3 regions of the Paenibacillus sp. 01T424 genome follow, and region 2 is predicted to be linked to each of the others. Evidence: predicted binding sites of a transcription regulator. Region 2 holds the regulator's gene; each other region holds the start of a gene.
What was found. The regulator LexA, encoded in region 2, represses DNA repair genes until DNA is damaged. The targets are predictions, from matches to a motif close to CGAACATATGTTCG.

Region 1: the regulator LexA is predicted to act here: its motif matches at 1,388-1,401, upstream of recA (recombinase RecA).
Region 3: the regulator LexA is predicted to act here: its motif matches at 2,596-2,609, upstream of AC1DPK_RS18770 (YhjD family protein).

What each region holds. Positions count from the first base shown of each region.
Region 1 covers NZ_JBFTPZ010000027.1:24,979-29,222, reverse strand. Annotated here, with positions in the region: gene AC1DPK_RS19740 (competence/damage-inducible protein A) at 1-1,212, shown strand, start outside; gene recA (recombinase RecA) at 1,471-2,520, shown strand; gene AC1DPK_RS19730 (regulatory protein RecX) at 2,600-3,304, shown strand; gene rny (ribonuclease Y) at 3,486-4,244, shown strand, end outside.
Region 2 covers NZ_JBFTPZ010000036.1:18,417-22,660, reverse strand. Annotated here, with positions in the region: gene glnA (type I glutamate--ammonia ligase) at 1-26, shown strand, start outside; gene AC1DPK_RS24165 (hypothetical protein) at 545-1,174, shown strand; gene AC1DPK_RS24160 (sporulation protein YjcZ) at 1,286-1,396, opposite strand; gene AC1DPK_RS24155 (hypothetical protein) at 1,553-1,729, shown strand; gene lexA (transcriptional repressor LexA) at 2,042-2,662, opposite strand; gene yneA (cell division suppressor protein YneA) at 2,821-3,195, shown strand; gene AC1DPK_RS24140 (ABC transporter ATP-binding protein) at 3,356-4,075, shown strand; gene AC1DPK_RS24135 (ABC transporter permease) at 4,065-4,244, shown strand, end outside.
Region 3 covers NZ_JBFTPZ010000025.1:16,026-20,269, forward strand. Annotated here, with positions in the region: gene AC1DPK_RS18745 (helix-turn-helix transcriptional regulator) at 1-195, opposite strand, end outside; gene AC1DPK_RS18750 (DUF86 domain-containing protein) at 346-765, opposite strand; gene AC1DPK_RS18755 (Dabb family protein) at 918-1,205, opposite strand; gene AC1DPK_RS18760 (hypothetical protein) at 1,316-1,582, shown strand; gene AC1DPK_RS18765 (cupredoxin domain-containing protein) at 1,652-2,041, opposite strand; gene AC1DPK_RS18770 (YhjD family protein) at 2,177-2,578, opposite strand; gene AC1DPK_RS18775 (hypothetical protein) at 2,824-3,060, opposite strand; gene AC1DPK_RS18780 (GNAT family N-acetyltransferase) at 3,177-3,752, opposite strand; gene AC1DPK_RS18785 (class I SAM-dependent methyltransferase) at 3,882-4,244, shown strand, end outside.

The DNA of each region.
Region 1 (4,244 bases), on a different contig from region 2:
CTCGGGCAAATTGTTAATACGAATGCCCAATACTTATCGCAGAAGCTTGCAGAGTTGGGTGTAGACGTCTATTTTCAGACTGTAGTTGGGGATAATTCTGCTCGCCTGAGGCAAGCCATTGAGATCGGCAGAAGCCGAGCGGATTTGCTTGTTTTTACTGGCGGACTCGGACCAACACAAGATGATCTTACAAAAGATGTATTAGCTGATTATTTGAACCGTGAGCTGAGTATTCATGAGCCGTCTATGTCAGCAATTGAGCAGATGTTCAGCTCGCGCGGCATTCATATGGTGGAGAGCAATCGTCGTCAGGCTTTGATGATCGATGGCGGGGTTCCGTTGGAAAATACAACAGGCTTAGCAGTTGGCAACGGTTTGTCTGTTGATGGAACACTTTATTTGCTGCTGCCGGGACCGCCGCGTGAAATGAAGCCGATGATGGAAGGCGCCGGCGAAGGGTGGCTGCGTTCGATGTTGGGAGAGGCCAATCCGCTTTATTCTCGCATTTTAAAGTTTGCGGGGATAGGTGAATCCAACCTCGAAGCTAAGCTTCTGGATCTAATTGATGGGCAGCTTGATCCTACGATCGCACCTTATGCAAAGGAAGGCGAGGTTTCGATACGCGTATCGACCAAAGCGAGCTCTTCCATTGAGGCTGATCTGAAAATCGATAAAAGTGTGCAGCAGATTAAGAATCGGGTAGGCGAGTATTTGTATGCAGAGCAGGATATCCCTCTTGAGGAGGAGGTTATACAACTGCTGAGAGCCTCAAGACGCAAGCTGGCGAGCGCGGAAAGCATTAGTGGGGGTTTGCTTGCCGAGCTAATTACAAACGTTCCTGGAAGCAGTGGAGAGTACGTAGGAGGGGTTGTCACCTACACCAATATAATGAAGCATCATATGCTCAGCATTCCGATGACTCAACTTGAAGGCGAAGGGGCTCCTGGAGCGATTAGCGATTCGACTGCCGCTTTAATGGCAGAGCGGGTTCGAGAACTCTCCGATGCTGATTTTGGCGTTTCTTTGACAGGAGTTGCTGGACCAGCACAATCAGAAGGCAAGCCAGTGGGGCTTGTCTATGTAGGAATTGCCGAGCGCGGCAAACCGACCGCTGTTCATACGCTGAATTTGAGCGGCGGCAGAGGCATGATAAGAATGCGAGCAGTAAAGTCTGCTTTGTATCGTTTGTGGCTTGCGCTGCAAGCACGGTAATTTTGCTGATTAGGAATGGCAGATGCATGTTTGGTAAATGGATGATTGCCATAAATAATGTTTGTCAATTGACGGTTTGACCGTTATAATAAAGCTTAGTTATCGGAAGAACCGTAGCGAAGATTATCTTTGCTGCGGTTTTTTTATGTCCATTTAAGGGGGCGAAGCGAAAAGGCGAATGTATGTTCGAAAAAATGCTTGTCAACCTGCCGGAAAAAAGGTATCATAAAATTATAAATAAAGAAGGATGTGAGTTTCTTGTCGGATCGTCGCGCTGCACTAGAAATGGCTTTGCGTCAAATTGAGAAACAATTTGGTAAAGGCTCCATCATGAAATTGGGAGAATCCACACACATGCAAGTTGAGACCGTGCCTAGCGGTTCGCTTGCTCTAGATATTGCTTTGGGAATAGGCGGATTACCGCGTGGACGGGTTATCGAAATATATGGACCAGAATCTTCTGGTAAAACGACAGTTGCGCTTCACGCGATTGCTGAAGTTCAAAAAATTGGCGGACAAGCTGCCTTTATCGATGCCGAGCATGCGCTTGACCCGCTTTATGCAAGCAAGCTTGGTGTAAATATTGATGAGCTATTGCTTTCGCAGCCTGATACAGGCGAACAAGCTTTGGAAATTGCCGAAGCTCTTGTAAGAAGCGGCGCGGTAGATATTATCGTTATTGACTCCGTTGCGGCACTCGTACCGAAAGCTGAAATCGAAGGCGACATGGGTGATTCTCACGTAGGTCTTCAAGCTCGTCTGATGTCTCAGGCTTTGAGAAAGCTATCGGGAGCAATCAGCAAATCGAAAACAATTGCGATCTTTATTAACCAATTGCGTGAGAAAGTCGGCGTTATGTTCGGTAACCCCGAGACAACACCAGGCGGACGCGCATTGAAATTCTACTCAAGCGTACGTCTTGACGTACGTCGTATTGAGACGCTGAAGCAAGGCAATGACATGATAGGTAACCGTACTCGTATTAAGGTTGTTAAGAACAAGGTTGCTCCACCGTTTAAGCAAGCTGAGGTGGACATCATGTACGGCGAAGGTATTTCCAGAGAAGGTACACTTGTTGATATCGGTGTTGAGATGGATATCGTTCAGAAGAGCGGAGCATGGTTCTCTTACAATGGCGAGCGTCTGGGCCAAGGTCGTGAGAATGCGAAGCAATATTTGAAAGATCACAAGGATGTTGCCGAAGTTATTGAAAAGCAAATTCGCGATGCGAGCAACTTGTCTGCAGCAGCAACTCAGGCTAATTTCAAACCTGATGAAGACGATGAAGAGTTCGAAGATCTAGAATAAATTGTCCGGCAATTATACGTGTTGATGCTTCGCCGTCCTGTTAGGGACGGCGAAGCTGTGTTTAGAGAGGATGTACCGTATGACCGAAAGCCATTCAAGAACCGAAGAAGAATGGATGATATTATCCGTTAAGCAAGACAAAAAAGAACGGAAGTTATACCATCTTTTTGCCGAGTCAGAGAAAGCTATTCTGTCCGTGCATGAAGATATATTGATTCGTTATCGATTGACCAAGGGACAAGTTGTAACCGAAGCTCAGGCCGATGAAATACGAATGGAAGATGAGCGTTATCGGGGATATATAATGGCTATCGCATATTTGGGAGCTAGACCGCGAACGAGAAAGCAGATTGAGCAATATTTGAATCGCAAGTTTTTTGAAGCTGACAATATTCAGTATGCCCTTGACCGTTTAGAAAGAGAGCATATTGTGGATGATGAACAATATGCACGCCAATTTGCGACCAGCCGGCTTAAGAATCGCTTAAAGGGTCGACGGTTCATTCAGCAAGAGCTGCAACAGCGAGGCGTGTCGAAAGAAGCCGCAGCAGAAGCAATCGGTTCACTGGACCAGAAAGTGGAATTAGCATCTGCTAAGAAGGCTGCGGAGAAGAAATGGCGATCTTTAAAAGGCGAACCATTTGAGAAAAAACGTAAGCTTATGGGGTATTTAATGCGCAGCGGCTTTCCGGGAGATATCGTGAAAGACGTGATAAAGTCGATCGATCTGGATGGGGAAGAAGACTCATTCGAGGAAGATGATGGGCTTTTGCTTGACAATTGATTTTACGAAAAGATAAAATGAGGTTGTATTCCTTCATTATTGAATCAATTTTCCTTCCAAAAGTTGATTCAATACGATTATTTTCGTCAAATTAGTAAATGTTTAAACGGTTTGAAGCCGGTTGAAAACCTAATATCATCCCAAGCAGTGCCTTGGTGTATGCAACAAGGAGGTGAACAAGATGCCTAATGAGATCATTTGGATCTTGATCTGTCTCTTTGTTGGCGCAATATTCTTTGGGATTGGTTATTTTATTCGAAAGTCGATTGCCGAGGCCAAAATTTCAAGTGCTGAGCAAGCTGCTATTGTAATCGTAGAAAATGCGAAAAAAGAAGCGGAAGCTCAGAAGAAAGAAACTGTGCTAGAGGCAAAAGATGAAGTCCACAAACTTCGTTCCGAAGCCGAGAGAGACATTCGTGAACGTCGCAACGAGGCTCAACGTCAGGAAAGACGTTTGCTCCAAAAAGAGGAGTCGCTGGATAAAAAGTTAGAAGCGCTAGAACGCAAAGAAGAAACTGTAGCCAACAAAGAAAAACGGATCGAAGAAACGCAAGAGCAGATCGACTCCATTTACAAGCAACAGTTAAGTGAATTGGAACGTATATCGAGTCTGACAACGGAAGATGCGAAATCGATCATTTTATCCAATGTTGAACAGGAAGTACGACATGAGACAGCACAGATGATTAAAGAGATCGAGCAGCAAGCGAAAGAAGAGGCCGATAAGAAAGCCCGTGATATTATATCACTAGCTATTCAGCGCTGTGCGGCAGATCATGTGGCTGAGACGACGGTTTCCGTCGTAACCTTGCCTAATGAAGAAATGAAAGGCCGTATTATTGGGCGTGAAGGCCGTAATATCCGTGCTTTGGAAACATTGACTGGTATCGATCTTATTATCGACGATACACCGGAAGCGGTCATTTTATCTGGTTTCGAC
Region 2 (4,244 bases):
GCGATCAGTATTTAACGCTATACTAAAATTCAAAAACCTCAACGCTGCTGGCGTTGAGGTTTTTTTTGCGTACAGTTATACAGCTGAAATAAAGCCTAATGAAGTGAAGGCACAGGCATATGTTAATCATGTGTCGATAAGTAACCTATATCATCGCTCAGCAACGTCTAAGATGCGCTGAGTTTGGTTTTAAAGATTATTAGAGCCATAATTAAGCAGTGGACTCAAATCGCGCCTAAAGAAAAGTATACAGGTCTAAGAGCTACGGTCTAGTGCTTATATGTCGATGATATATATGCGTTATTAGTAAAATAAACTTTTATAGGATCAGTCAAATACATGGATAATGTGTTTGTGGCTGGTCTTTTTTAGGTTGACTAGAGCCAGTACCACATAGAGTTAGTACTATTCGGGTGGTTATATTGTTGTTATATTCATAACAGTTAATCAACCCAAGCTAATAAACGAAATCGTGACATATATCTTAAACTCAAAAATGACCTAACTATAACCTGGATAATCAAAGATAAATGAGGTGAGCATCATGACAGAAACTAGAATAGATGAAGAAACCAATGGCAGTATTTATGTGTTGCTTACGGACACGGGCACATGGTTTACTCGAATGATCAAATTATTTACTGGTGCACCCTATAATCACGCTTCACTTGCACTGGATATAAATCTGAAGAATATATACAGCTTTGGGCGTAAACGTGCGAACAACCCGCTAATCGCTGGATTTGTCAAAGAAAACGTCTATACTGGAACGTTTCGATATTTCCCTAATACGCGCTGTGTTCTTCTAAAGATTGCTTTATCAGAAAAACAACATGCCGCATTGCTTCAATACATTCGTGAGTTTGAAAAAAATAAAGAAAATTACCGATACAATTTAATCGGATTGTTAGGTGTACTGCTTGAGCTTAATATCGAGCCAACAGATTCATATTTCTGCTCCCAGTTTGTTGCTGAAGCCATGCGGAGCAGTGGTATAAACTTGTGGGAACGACCATCCGCGCAAGTTACACCTCATGATTTTCTTAAACATGAGCAAATGCAAATTGTATATGAAGGATTACTTTATGATTATCCGAAACTTGACCGCAAGAAGCTAATACGAATTTCTAATTTAAGAACAACAGCAGTATTGCTAAGAAAACGTGTAATTTAAAATCTCTCCATCTAAATAACAAAGTAGTGGTTGAAAGGAGCATGAATAGCAAAAAGAAGATCCATCAAATGGATCTTCTTTTGTTAATATGAAGAATGGCTCAAATACGAATTAATATCCGAAGCCAAAGCCGCCGCAACTGCAAGCAATGATCACCAGTAGAATGAATAATACTAAGATGATTCCTAAGCTTGAGAAAGCTCCACCCACGTAACCGGACATTTTTCAATGCACCTCCTTACGAGTTGAATACACAGTATGTTATGCGTRATAAATTCATAGTGATTGGGTGTTTGTCATTTGCTGATTAATTGATGCAGGCATTGCGTTTTTAAGTTAAAGAAGCAGGTTTGTATAAATAATTAGCCTCAGCTTTATATGTACGACTTTACAGAGTATACGGATGCTGCTGTAAATTCATTAGAATTATATACACAATTGTCCGATTGGGAAAATTATTGGCAGGAGACCGATGCTTATTTTCCTTATATCATTACTGTGAACGACGAGATCGCTGGTTTTGCATTAACCAAAAAAGTAACTGAATATGACTGACACTATAATTTACTTGCACATTTTTTTATTATGCGAAAATATAGAAGATCTGGTGTTGGTAAACAAGCAGCTAAGCTAGTTGTACAAAAGCATAAAGGAGAGCGGGAGCTGTATCAGCTTGAACGTAATGTTCCCGCACAACAATTTTGGACCCATGTCATTGGAGAGCTCACAAATCAGAATTTTGTTGAAAGACTTGAGAATGGCAGACGTTACCAAACCTTTAAGCAAGAAAGTTAATGTAATAGCCAAAGAAAAGGCTGAATCAACGTCGTTGATTCAGCCTTTTCTTTATGTACATATTAATTGGTATTAATGAATATCACGGAAAAGTCCAATGACTTTACCTAGAATCGTTACATTTTGAAGTAATATAGGCTGCATTGTGGAATTTTCCGGCTGCAAACGAATATGATTTTTCTCTTTGTAAAATGTTTTGACTGTTGCTTCGTCGTCCTCAGTCATTGCAACTACGATCTCACCATTGTTTGCCGTTTGCTGTTGACGAACGATAACATAATCTCCGTCATGAATACCTGCTTCAATCATACTCTCGCCCATGACATTCAATATAAAAACACTGCTGTCACCAACAAAATGGGAAGGAAGCGGGAAATATTCTTCAATATTTTCTGTAGCAGTAATCGGCACACCAGCGGTAACTTTACCAACAATAGGTACTCTAGCTACGGAAAGCGGGATAATGCCATCAGAGCCTTCTTGATCCAAAATTTCAATAGCACGCGGTTTAGTAGGATCTCGGCGTATTAAACCTTTTTTCTCTAGACGGTCCAAATGACCGTGAACGGTTGAACTGGACAACAATCCAACAGCTTCGCCGATTTCTCGAACGGAGGGTGGATAGCCTTTCTCCCGAACTTCATTCTTAATAAATTCAAGAATTGAATGTTGTCGGTTAGAAATCTTCGACACTGCAATCACTCCATTAGTAGGTTTGCAAAAAATTATAACATAGAACTCGAGTTCGTACAAACATAAGTTCTTAAGTACAGAGGTTCGTATTTTTTCGTTGACACCAAACGTTTGTTCGTGTAATCTAAAAACAGAACAAACGTTTGGGGTGTTGATAAATGATAACTAGTCCAAGTTTTTATAGAACCATTCATAAACAAGATACGAACAAAGCAACAAAGGTCAACCGCTTGATTAGGCATTTCATAAAGCGTCATACTGTTAAGCTCGTCGTTTGCACTGCTGTGTTTTTCTTATTGTTTACGAGCTTCCTACTTATGGGGACATACGCTTCGAGTAATACTCCCGAAGCCGCTTCCGCGGAAGAACAAATTATTAGGGTGCAATCAGGTGATACACTCTGGAATATTGCAAAACAAGTTTCAGATGGCAGCCATGATATCAGATATATCGTATATTTGATTAAAGATCGGAATGATCTGCAATCAACAGTTATAAAGCCAGGACAGAAGTTAATTATTCCTAGCATTTAGCTTGATTTTCCATTACAATTCAATAGTTCATACAAAAAATTACTTTCTATTTAAAGTAGATGCAGGCCAATCTACTTCTTTAGAAAGTTTTTTTATGTTTACTGCAGGGTTAACCCTTGGTTTTGCCGTCTATTAAAGGGGACTGAAAGGAGATGCTATTTTGTTACGAGTTGAAGAGTTATCCCACTCATTTATGAATGGGCATGAAACGACCGCTGTACTGCAGAAAATAAGCTTTCACGTACATAAGGGAGAAATGATTGCGTTGTTAGGGAGCTCCGGTTCCGGTAAATCTACTTTACTGAACTTAATGGCTGGCTTAATGAAGCCTACAGAAGGCCAAATCTTTATTGCGGACCATAATATTGTAACGATGAATGAAAACCGCTTGGCAGAGTTTAGACGGAAGCATATCGGATTTATTTTTCAAGCGTATGAGTTGATAGCCAACTTGACGGTTAGGGAAAATGTGGAGCTTCCGCTTGTATTTCAATCGATGCATCCTTCAATACGGAAGAAAAAAGCTCTTTCGTTATTAGAGCAGGTAGGAATTCCTGATAAAGCAGAGTTATTCCCATCTCAGCTCTCGGGAGGACAACAACAGCGTGTCAGTATTGCAAGATCATTGATAACAGAGCCATCGGTTATTTTTGCGGACGAGCCTACCGGTAATTTGGATACCAAAACAGAGGAAGAAATTATTATGATTTTGAAGCAGTTGAATAAAACGATGGATACTACCTTTATTATCGTAACCCATGAACGTGAGGTAGCAGCACAAACGGAAAAAATTATCACGCTGCGAGATGGTTATCTCGTAACGGATCAGGAAGCCGCACGAGAAAGTATGCTTGCGGGGGGAATTCAAATTGAGAATTAGTGATATTTCAAGATTATCATGGGATCAGGTAAGGCGTAGAAAGGTTGTAACGGCATTATGCGCTGCGGGTATTTCTATTGGATGCGCAGCAATAATAATCGCACTCAGTATCGGTGAATCTGCTCAAGTTTACATTGAGAAACAAATGAATAGTTACTTGAAGATGGAT
Region 3 (4,244 bases), on a different contig from region 2:
TACGATATTCACGCTGCCTTCGCTCTCTAGTGCATACATATGCCGCCTGATTGCCATTTCCGTTAGTCCGAGCTCGCTTGACAAGGAACCAGCATTCAATCTGCCGCCTGTTTTCAGCAGCATCAATATGCGCTCTCGCGTGGAATGATCGCCGCGCGAAGCTGCCGTTATATCTGATGCACTTGCCGTTTTCATCCGCTTCAACCCTTCACCACCTTTGCAGGCTTGATAGCGTCATTGTAACGTATTTTTAGTTTTTCGTAAATCAAGCGTAAAACAATCATAAAGTCATAATCTATGCTTGCTCTGCAATCGTAATGGTTTACATGCAAATAGCAAAAACGCCTACAGCTCGCGTTCTAAATAATCATCAATCGATTGCTTAAAGGCAGGCAGCAGAGTAGTAAGCGTCTTCGTAAGCGGATGAAGCTCAGTTCTCGGCCAAACATAATAGTCCTGCACTAACGGCTTCCGAAGCTTCACCAGCTCCGTCAGCGTCGCCTGCATTTCAAGCGGAAACGCGCCTGCCTCGCCAGTAATATCGATGATGTCCTCATAGCTGCTCGCATCCCGCAAAATAAACCCGTCGATCAAGAAGCTGCCAACATCTGTTACGGTTTCAATAGCCAGATGCAGCGCTCTTTCCTGCGCCAGCCCCTCCAGCACCGTTCCCTGCCAATTAGCGGCAAGCGAGTCCAGCGCCGAAGCAATTTCAGTAATCGAATTCAACCTTACCGCTATTTGTTCACGATTCACATAATACATCAATCAGTCGCCCGCTTTCAGCCTTGCTTCTTTTTTTTCCCTTTGCGTTTCAGCCACGCCACCATAATAATGCTGCTAAATATGATAACAAGCAAATAAGTAAATATTTCGTATACATCCCTCATGTCGCTCATAACTGCTCAACCTGCCTCTCAGCTTTCAAAATCAACGCTGACGGAAGCTTCACGAACTTGCATCATGTGTTCAATAACTTTTTTATGTACAGGATGCACTTGATACACTTCTAGCGCTTCCAAAGATTCGAACTTCGTAATAAGAGCGATATCGTAAGAACGCTCCGAATGCACAACATCCACGCCAACCTCAATCGACTTTAATACTTCGATTTGCCCTTCCATATCCCTAAGCACTTGTGCGGTACGCGCTACGCTCTCTGCGCTGCCATCTTTTAATTTAAAAAATACGATATGAGTAAGCATTATTTAGTTCCTCCTCTAATATTGACGCATAACTTTTGTCTATTTGTCACATAATAACCTATGCAGTCGCATTACGGCAATCTTTAACACGAAGGGGCTCGGTGTACGTTATGCGCTATCCGGTTACAATTGTTGCAACAATTATTGGACTAGCTATCTGCTTGTTCAACTCCACGGGTTACGACCCGCACAATCTTGTTTTCTTCATGTTTAGCATTCCCGCTTGGGTCGTTGATTTATTTGTTGACGTGCACGAGGTTAACGTCTTGCTCATGTATGTGCTTACTGTTGCTACATGGGCGCTGCTTGGCTTTCTCGCCGACGTTCTAATCGTACGCAGTCGTGATAAAGAGCATCATCCTCGTTCAGCACGATAGCTTTATTTTAGGCAAAAAGGAGCCTTTCGGCTCCTTTCTCATTTCTACAGCACATGAATCAATTACGCACTAGGCTGCTTCAACCACTAAAGTCGATTCCATCGTTGTATGTCCTTGACCGCATGGAATGGAACAATAGATTCTGTAAGTACCTGGCTCTTTAAATTCCAAATCTGTTTCCGGGTGATCGTTATCCAAAGCTACTTGAAGCTCGTCAATATGCATCCCGTGGATACCGCTTTTGTTGGAAAGTTTTAGTCTAACTTTGTCTCCAACTTTAACTTTGTACTCTTTTTGATCAAATACAAAATCGTTGGACGCTACAACCTTCAATAAAGTCATGCCCTCTGGCAACGAGGCAGACTCATCAACCGGCTTAGCTGGCAGTGCGAATGTGAGCAAATATAAGCCCAGCAAAGACGCCGCTGCGAATACAGTAAACATAATCCACTTATGCATTGCTATGTGCTCCCCTTTGCGATCATAATGTCTACCTCTTATATTACATAAGATCGTCCGAAGTTCTCAACCTTAAACTACGGAAAGCTGAAAAGTTTTTTTGTTATTTTGACAAAACCATGAACAATTACAAAATTAGCTGGACAAATACTGTTTTAACACCCGTTCAGACTCCGCTTTTACAAAGCCCCAGAGCATAAAAAAACGATGATGGTACCCTCTGCACACATATTCGGCATGCAAACCATCGGCTTCGCGCTTCTCCTCATACACCTTTATTCCTGTTTCGCGGAATTTCCTTCTAATTCCAGCGAGGTCAAGCAGCACCCGATCCTGCATGCCGCGCATCATCGATTCATAAAACCGCGGCAGTTTAATGGCTGAAGTGCCGATCACACGTATATCATGATCCAAAATACGCATAACAATGCCAAGCAAAACGTACTGCTTCACCAGCACAAGCTCTTCCTCGGTCTGTATCGGTGGATTAGCTGCCATTCTGACTTTTCCGCGGGCTTCTTCCTCTTTAGCGGCCATTGCCACCCCTCCAAATAAGAACGTTTGTTCTTATTATAGCGAGGAGCGAGGATTTGATGCAAGTTAATTTACTAATACCCAAAAGTTAACTTTTAATCCTGCTTGGCACGACTGTTTGTGAGTCATTGATTCGTATCCGTTGCATGACATAGGCATAAATCAATTTTTACCAAACCCAATGTAATGCAACATGCTTTCATTATGTACGTCTTCATATTACCATAGTAAAATCACGAAATTCAAAGTCAACTAACCTGCTTCTCCCAAACCAAACAACCCCTATAAATACAAAAGGAACCATCGCTGTAATTCGCGTGATTCCTTCGGTGTTTCTTATTCAGCTTCGCCTGCTTCTCCTGCAAAGTAGGTGTACGTTTGATCGTTGGATTGACGCCCAGCCAGCTGCCCCGCAGTGCATCCGGCGTCATGCGCCCTTGCTGCGCCAGCTTCTGCCTTGCTTTTCTCGCCTTGCTAATAGACATTAGTAATGCCTCCCAAAAAAAGTATTATAAAGCAGCACCGCCGAGCAAGTATACATTTAGCTTCCTGCGGCTCGCTTCCTCCTATTATACGATGAAAACGTCCTTTGCGAAAGACGCTAACGTGCGTGCAATAATTCAAACTCCTTGCGCAGCATCGTAAATACAAGCAGCTCAATAAAATTCCCATCCTCAAACTCAAATTCCCTTGGCTGACTATCCTGTTTGAAACCGAGCTTACAGAGCAAGTTGATCGATGCAGTGTTTGACGGATCTACCTTTGCCTCGATGCAATGGAGCTTCATGCTGTTGAAGCCAAAAGCGATAATGGGCGCCGCTACCTCACTCATAATCCCTTTCCGCCAGTAGTTTGGAGATAGATCATAACCTAAATCCGTACGCGCATGCTCCTTCAAGTAATGTAAAAACCCACAGGTGCCGATTACTTTACCCGAGCTCTTCTCTTCAATTATCCATCTGATGCCTATTTGTAGAGCATAAATCTCCAAATGCCAATTCATTTCCTGCCATGCCTCGTCTTCTGCCGAGAAAGGCAGCAGCGGTGTATATTTGACAACATCATCATTGGAATAGAGCTCAAACAATTCATGCACATCCCGCTGCTCTGTTTTTCGCAAAATAAAACGATCCGTCTCTATTCGCGGAAACGTCTGAAATGAGAATGACGCACCCATCTATTCAACCCCTTTTCCCATCATACAAACACGTAAAATACATAATCTTTCCCTTGCATCATAAGCTTGAAAAATGAGCCTTGCATGTGAACTTGCCATATAATCACGTTTGCGGGAGGAAAATAATGCATGTTAAATCCAAATGAACACAGCCGCGAAGAAGCACGCTTCTTCACATCGACTGATCCGAGGATAGATACGCTTATCTATCCTTTGCCTGAAACCTGGTGGAGCCGTCCCTATGAGTATGAATGGTGCCGAACGCTCATTTCACCAAATGATATCGTACTGGATGCAGCCTGCGGCATTTCGCACCCATTAAAATTTTATTTGGGTGGCGTTTGCAAGGAGGTGCATGCTTGCGATTTCGATGCGCGCATTAGCTCGTGGGAGGCTATTTCTCAGGAAGTTATTCAGGACGTAGGACAGCCAGCTCTCCAGTTAATAACCAACCACCAGGGTTGGTCCAAGGTTCAATATGCTCAGGCAAGT